DNA from 3 places in the Mesorhizobium sp. BR1-1-6 genome. Region 3 is predicted to be linked to each of the others. Evidence: riboswitches for the same ligand, from Rfam matches in the RefSeq annotation. Region 3 holds a riboswitch; each other region holds the start of a gene.
The links. Region 3 has a riboswitch for cobalamin ahead of bluB (5,6-dimethylbenzimidazole synthase). Riboswitches for the same ligand answer to the same signal wherever they lie in the genome.
Positions count from the first base shown of each region.

Region 1: linked by a shared signal. The riboswitch ahead of LB545_RS18835 (ABC transporter ATP-binding protein) and the one ahead of bluB (5,6-dimethylbenzimidazole synthase) in region 3 are both predicted to bind cobalamin.
Region 2: linked by a shared signal. The riboswitch ahead of LB545_RS13395 (CbtB domain-containing protein) and the one ahead of bluB (5,6-dimethylbenzimidazole synthase) in region 3 are both predicted to bind cobalamin.

Region 1 is NZ_JAIUHZ010000009.1:111,284-113,538, reverse strand. It holds gene LB545_RS18840 (ABC transporter substrate-binding protein) at 1-420, opposite strand, end outside; gene LB545_RS18835 (ABC transporter ATP-binding protein) at 466-1,254, opposite strand; cobalamin riboswitch at 1,511-1,720, opposite strand; gene LB545_RS18830 (LacI family DNA-binding transcriptional regulator) at 1,783-2,255, opposite strand, start outside.
Region 2 is NZ_JAIUHZ010000005.1:290,082-292,336, forward strand. It holds gene cobU (bifunctional adenosylcobinamide kinase/adenosylcobinamide-phosphate guanylyltransferase) at 1-142, opposite strand, end outside; gene LB545_RS13390 (CbtA family protein) at 135-932, opposite strand; gene LB545_RS13395 (CbtB domain-containing protein) at 948-1,127, opposite strand; cobalamin riboswitch at 1,163-1,359, opposite strand; gene LB545_RS13400 (aromatic ring-hydroxylating oxygenase subunit alpha) at 1,500-2,255, shown strand, end outside.
Region 3 is NZ_JAIUHZ010000004.1:214,924-217,178, forward strand. It holds gene LB545_RS11025 (TetR/AcrR family transcriptional regulator) at 1-167, shown strand, start outside; gene bluB (5,6-dimethylbenzimidazole synthase) at 213-965, opposite strand; cobalamin riboswitch at 1,014-1,194, opposite strand; gene LB545_RS11035 (histone deacetylase family protein) at 1,316-2,242, shown strand; gene LB545_RS11040 (exodeoxyribonuclease VII small subunit) at 2,246-2,255, shown strand, end outside.

The DNA.
Region 1 (2,255 bases), on a different contig from region 3:
GAGATGGACGCAGCTTTCCGTCAGCACCAGGGTCTTGATGCCGTGTGGCGCCAGCGTATCGGGCGTCACCTCGCCGCCCGGCTTCATGCCGTAATACCAGCCGGCGAAGAAGAAGTCGGGCTCGACAGCGACCAGGTTTTCCAGCGTCGGATATTTGGGCGCCAGTTCGGGGATCGAGCTCTGTTCGGCCTTGAATTCGGGAGTGACCTTGTACCATCCAGTGATGCCGGTCAGGCCGACGATCGACGGCTGCAGCTTCAGTGCGAAGGCCATCTCGGCCATGTTGAGATCGTGAATGACGGCGCGCTTTGGAGGCGCGTCGAAGGTCAGCGGCTTGCCGCAGCTGTCGACCGTCACCGGAAAGGCGAAGGCCGTAGAGCCGAGCAGGGAGAAGGCAAGAGACACGGCAAGGCGTTTCACGGATGTTGCTCCTTGTTGAACAGGATCTGCCGGAAATGGCTTCGATCACGAAGATGGCGCGGCACGGTTCGGAACCTCGAACACCGTCAGCTCGCGGTCCTCCGTCGGGTGGCGCAACCTAAAGACCTCGATACCGAAGATCTCGCGGATCAGCTGCTGGGTGAGTGCTTCGCGTGGCGGCGCCAGCACATGCAACCGGCCATGGCTCATCACCGCGACCCTGGTGGCGAAAGGCGTCACCAGCGCCAGATCGTGCAGCACCGCGATCACGGTCATGCCGAGGCCTGCAACCAGTTCGAGCAACTCGCTGCGCGCCCGCGGGTCGAGATGGTTGGTCGGCTCGTCGAGGAACAGGATCTTCGGCTCCTGCGCGATGGCGCGGGCAAGCTGGGCGCGCTGGCGCTCGCCGCCCGACAGCGAGCCGATGGTGCGGCCAAGCAGCGGCAACAGCCCGGTCCGGCGCAGCGCCTCGACGACAATGTCGCGTTCCTCGCTCCTGTGCCTGTGGCCGGTATGCGGAACCCGGCCGAGCTCGACATAGTCGATCACCGCCAGCCGTGGATCCGGTTGATCGGTCTGGCCGACGACGGCGATGTGCAGCGCCCGCTCGGCGGTCGAAATCCTGTCCAGCAAGCGCCCGGTTAGCTTCACTTCGCCCGAACTCGGCCTCAGCATGCCCGATAGCATGCGCAGCAATGTCGTCTTGCCGGCGCCGTTGGGACCGATGATGGCGAGACGGTCGCCCGCCGCCACCGAAAGGCTGACCGGATACACCAGATGCAGGCCATCCGCCGCTGCGGCCAGGTCGCGGGCATCGAGAAGCGGCGCGGTCATGGGCAATTCCTTGCAGGGCCTGCCGGAATACGGGCCAGCGTCTTGCTTGCCAATCCTGCCGGACGCTGGCCTGAATTCACCTCGGTGGCGATATCGCGGCAAAGCGTGCACACGATGATGCGATGCATGGGAATGCAGTGAATGCGATCGATGGAGCCGTCCAACTTCCGTCACTTTCAAAAATGGCGACGGAAGGAAGCTGGCTTGAACCGGTCGACAAGACCGAACCCCGCGTCTCCTCCCGGCACACCCCGTCCGGTCAACCCATGCAGATGGCAGGTCTCCTGGCTCGCGGGTCGTTGCGCCATCCTGCCTTCCCAGCCTTGCCGGCCAGTGGCTTCTCGGATTTTGCTCGCCGCTTACAGTTGCGGGGGCAGCCATGGCTTCGACCCGAAAATCGGGCCTCACCATGTTCCCTTTTCACCCCTCGCCTTGCGGCGCGGGGACCATCACGAGTCGCAGCCTAGGATGCAGGCAGCGTCGAGGCAAGGTCGATGCATGTTCTGTTATAACGATACAAACGTGTGGTCAATCACTATCGCGCGCCACCAGTTCCAGCGGCCAGACCTCGCGAATGATCTCTGGCCCTTTCGCGCCGGCGAAAGCCGGGAGCGAGGCGAGCAGGATTTCGCCGAGCCGCCGCCCCATCGGGTCAAGGCTCGGACGAAAGCCGGTCAGCGCCGGCGAGAAATAACGGCAGAGCGGCGTGTCGACGATGACGATCACCGCGACATCCTGCCCGGGCTTGATCCCCATTTCGGCGAGCGCTTTGCAGCCGCCGAGCGCCATCGAGTCGTTGTTGAAGATAATCGCGGTCGGCGGATCCTTCGACCGCATGACTTGCGGTGTCACCGCGTAGCCACTGGCTTCGTTGATAAAACCGTCCACAATCAGGCCGGGATCGACTTCGATGCCGTGCCGCCGCAGCGCCTTGCAATAACCCTCCAGAAACAGATAACCGAAATTCAGGTCAAGCGACGGCCGGATGGCGGCGATGCGGC
Region 2 (2,255 bases), on a different contig from region 3:
CCCTCATCTCGTCATCATAGGCTTGCGCCGTGGCGATATAGGCCCAGGGCGGTGGCAGGGCCATCGTCAGCGTCTCGGCGTGCGCGCTCTTGCCGGAGCGCGCGCCGCCAATGATGAAAGTCAGCTTGCCGCGATCAGGCAAAGCTGTCGCGCAGGCTGCTCGCCGTGCCGGTGAAGCGCCCGCGCACCACGCCGACGGCGACGCCGAGCACCAACCAGAACACCAGGTTGGTCACTGTCACCGCCACCACGAACTGATGGTGCAGTCCTTCCGGGATCAGAGTCTCGAAACTGTCGGGCTGCGGCGCGCCAACAATATGCGGCGCGATGATCAGCAAGACGGCAAGGACCGCAAGCGGCAGCGACTTGCGGAAGGCGATCAGGCCGATGCCGGCCGCGGTCGCCGCCACGGTGGCCCACCACCAGATCTGGCGTGCCGTCAGGTCGGCCGCCGGCATCGCCGGCAGTTCCGGCGGCAGGCCAAGGCCGGGTGCCAGCGTGAATACGGCAAAGCCGGCCAGGCCCCAGAACGCGCCCTGGCGCCAATTGCCGATGCCGCCCGCGAATTCCGAAACCGCGACCAGAACCAGCGCGAAGCCGATGCCGGTGACGATGTTGGCAAGCACGCTGAAGGCGAAGCGCTCGAAGCCGTCGGCCGGCGCCCAGCCTTCCTCTTCAGCCGGAACAGCTTCAGCGGCTGCCGGCGCGGCGGAGCTCATGGCATTGCCCGCCGGGGCGGCAGAGTTCATGGCGTTGTTGTCGGTCGGGGCCGGTGCGGTATGGTCGTGGTGGTGGCCGCCGCCGGCCTGTTCGTAGACTTCCGCCTTCAGGATCAACGGCACGGTGGCATAGGCCTGCATGCAGGCGAGAACGACACCTGCCACGAGCCCTGCGATCGCCGCGATGAACACGACGTTGCGAAACAGGTTCATGATGTCAAATCCCTATCAGTGGCAGGGAAACGCCATCGAGTGGCGATAGTCGTGGGCGGCATTGTGGACCGCATCGATATGCGAGAACCCGACAAAGCCGACAACGAAAAGGCCGAGCAGCGCCGCGAGCGCAAGCTGCATGAGGCGCGATTGCGAGGAGACGGAGGCGCCGAGAGAGACGGAAGCGGTATTCATGCCTTGTCCTTTCACCCTCCACCCGAGGGCATCGAAGTCAGTTTCCTGTCGCCGGCAGGTCTCCTGGCTCGCGGATCAGCGCCCTTCCCCACCTTCCCGAAGAAAATCTTCAGTGGCATATGGAGAGGACTACCGCACACAGTTGCGGGGGCAGCGACGGCTTTGGGCGACAGGTCAGCCCGCACCGCATTCCCTCTTGGTTCCAAACGGAACCGACGACAGACTGGACTATAGGCAGAATCGGCGCTCGCGGCAAACCAAATTCCGCCAGCAACCATCGCGAATACGCCGTGCTGTCCTGGAACCGCCGATGCCCCAATTGACAATCTTGCCGGCCAGGTGTCGGCTTGCGCGCATCACAGGAAGCCAGCCATGCAGCCCAGCTCGAGCAACCCCGCATCCCACAATGGTTTGACCCGGGCGGAAGCGACGTTGCCGTCGGCGGCCTATTGGGATGCAGGCGCCTATCAACAGGATCTCGACGCCATCTGGTATCGGAGCTGGCTGCTCGTCTGCCGCGAGGCCGAGCTGGCCCACCCCCTGGATTTCCGCACCTTCCGCGTCGGCACACAGGAGATCGTCTTGCTGCGCGACGAAACCGGCGAGTTGCGCGCTTTCCACAACACTTGCCGGCATCGCGGCTCGCAGCTCTGCCAGGTGAGCGAGGGCCGACTGAAGGCGCGACTGATCACCTGCCCTTACCACGCCTGGTCCTATTCGCTTCGCGGCGACCTCGTGCGCGTGCCGTCGAAATCGCTGCCGGACGGCTTCGACAAGGCCGATCATCCGCTTTATGGCGTCGCACTTTCGGTGTGGCGCGGCTTCGTGTTCATCAACCTGCAAAAGGATGCGGCCGGCTCGGCGCAGGCCTCCTTCGACCCCGCCTCCGGCAATCTTGGCAGTTGGCCGCTGGAGGCGCTGGTCACCGGCCATGCGCTGCGCAAGGTGATGAACTGCAATTGGAAGGTCTTTTGGGAGAACTTCAACGAGTGCCTTCATTGTCCTGGCGTCCACAAGGACCTGTCGCGGCTGGTGCCGATCTATGGCCGCGGCCTGATGAGCCGCCACGACGATCCCGAATGGACCCTCCACGCTGACAACGACGCGCCGGAGTTTTCCGGCGGGCTG
Region 3 (2,255 bases):
CGGGCGTAGACCCCGAGACCGCGGCACGGCTGATCAACGGGGCGAGCAGCCAGGCGGCGCAGCGGATCGCCAATTCGAACGACCCGGAAGCGACGTCGAAGACCGTGGTGGCGGCATTCAAGCAACTGCTCGAAGGATTGTTGAGGAAGGATGCCGGAGCCGCCTGACGACGGCAGGCCGCCGGCAGCGCGCTGCGCATGCCGTATCGGCAATCAAATCAAGGGTTTGTCAGACTTTTCGCATGTTGCCGCCTTGAGGCGTGCGATCGTTGATTTGAGCGGAACTTCGCCCTGTCCGCAAAACGTCTCGCTCATGATCAGCTCGGGCAGCGGCAGCCGCCGCCCCCAGCCATGTGTTTCGAGGTCCGGTTTCGGCGCGAACTCCGAGACACGGCCGACACAGAGATAGGCCACCGGCGTCACATGCCCGGGAATCGACAGAAGGTCTTTCAACGCCTGCGCCTCGATAATGCTGACCCAGCCGACGCCGACGCCTTCGGCGCGCGCCGCCAGCCAGAAATTCTGCACCGCGCAGACCGTGCTGTAGAGATCCATCTCGGGATTGTGCCAGCGTCCCAGCGGCGAACCCTGTGAGCGTCGGCGGTCGCAGGTGATACAGATGTTGAGCGCGCTTTCGCAGATGCCTTCCAGCTTGAGCTTGCGGTAGAGCGCCCGCCGCTCTTCCTCGATCGCCGGCAATTCCTGCTCGCGCGCCGCGAGGAACAGGTCGCGCACCTGTTCCCGTCGTTCGGTGCCACGAATGACGATGAAATTCCATGGCTGCATGAAGCCGACCGATGGCGCGTGATGGGCGGCAAGCAGCAGCCGCGCCAAGACCTCGTCGTCGACGGCCTCTGATGTAAAATGGCTGCGAACATCGCGCCGCGTGAACATGGCGCGGTAGACCGCATCGCGCGCCATCTGGTCGAATCCGTCACCCACGGGGATGGTCATATTGTCCGGCATCGCTTGTCCCCTTGCGATTGCAATCAACTGCCGTCCGCCTGACCATGCGGATGACGATGCCTGCCAGGCCGGTCTTCTGGCTCGGGATCAACCCGCATCCGGCGCCTTCCCGTCATCGACAGTGGCATTTACCGGCGCGGTCCCCCTTACAGCGTTGGGCACGCCACGGTATCAAACCGTGTTCCCGATTCTCCCGCTCGCGGCGGGCACCAGGCAGTGGCCGGGACTTTACGACGAAGCCCCTGCGCCGCCAATCCCCGCGGCGACGCGAATGGACGCAGGCGCGATTTTCCCCAGCCATCAGGCCGCAACGCATGGCCATCGCCGCGCCGGGGCACTAGATAGGGGGCATGGCCACTCGTCTCTACACCCATCCGATCTTCCTTGAGCACATCACGCCGCCCGGCCATCCGGAGCGGCCGGACCGCTTGCGCGCCATCGAGCGCGTGCTCGACGACGAGGCTTTTGCCGCGCTCGACCGCCTCGAGGCGCCGGAAGGCGACGAGGCCACCATTCTCTACGCGCATCCCGAGGATTTCGTCGAGCGGGTACGCGCCGCCATTCCCGAGACGGGCATCGCCCGCATCGATGCCGACACAACGGCCAGCCCGAAGAGCTGGCAGGCGGCGATCACCGCGATCGGCGCCGCCAACGCCGCCGTCGACGACGTCTTTGCCGGCAGGGCAGACAACGTTTTCGTCGCCGCCCGGCCGCCCGGCCATCATGCCGAGAAAGCGACCGCGATGGGCTTCTGCCTGTTCAACACGGCGGCCATCGCCGCACGTTATGCACAGCACAAACACGATATCGAACGTGTCGCCATCGTCGACTGGGACGTGCATCACGGCAACGGCACGCAGGATATTTTCTGGGACGATCCGTCCGTGCTTTATTGCTCGACGCACCAGATGCCGCTCTACCCGGGCACCGGAGCAAAGAACGAAACCGGCGCCGGCAACATCGTCAACGCGCCGCTTGCGCCGCAGACCGGCAGCGAGGCGTTCCGCGATGCCTTCCTGTCGCGCGTGCTGCCCTCGCTCGACAATTTTGCACCCAACCTGATCATCATTTCGGCCGGCTTCGATGCGCATCATCGCGACCCGCTGGCCGAGATCAACCTGACCGAGGATGATTTCGACTGGGCGACCGGCCAACTCATGCAGCGCGCGGCGCGCCACAGCGGCAACCGGCTCGTCAGCCTGCTCGAGGGCGGCTACGATCTGCAAGGATTGGCATTTTCGGTCGCCGCCCATGTCGGGCGACTGATGAAAGGATGAATGATGGCTGGTG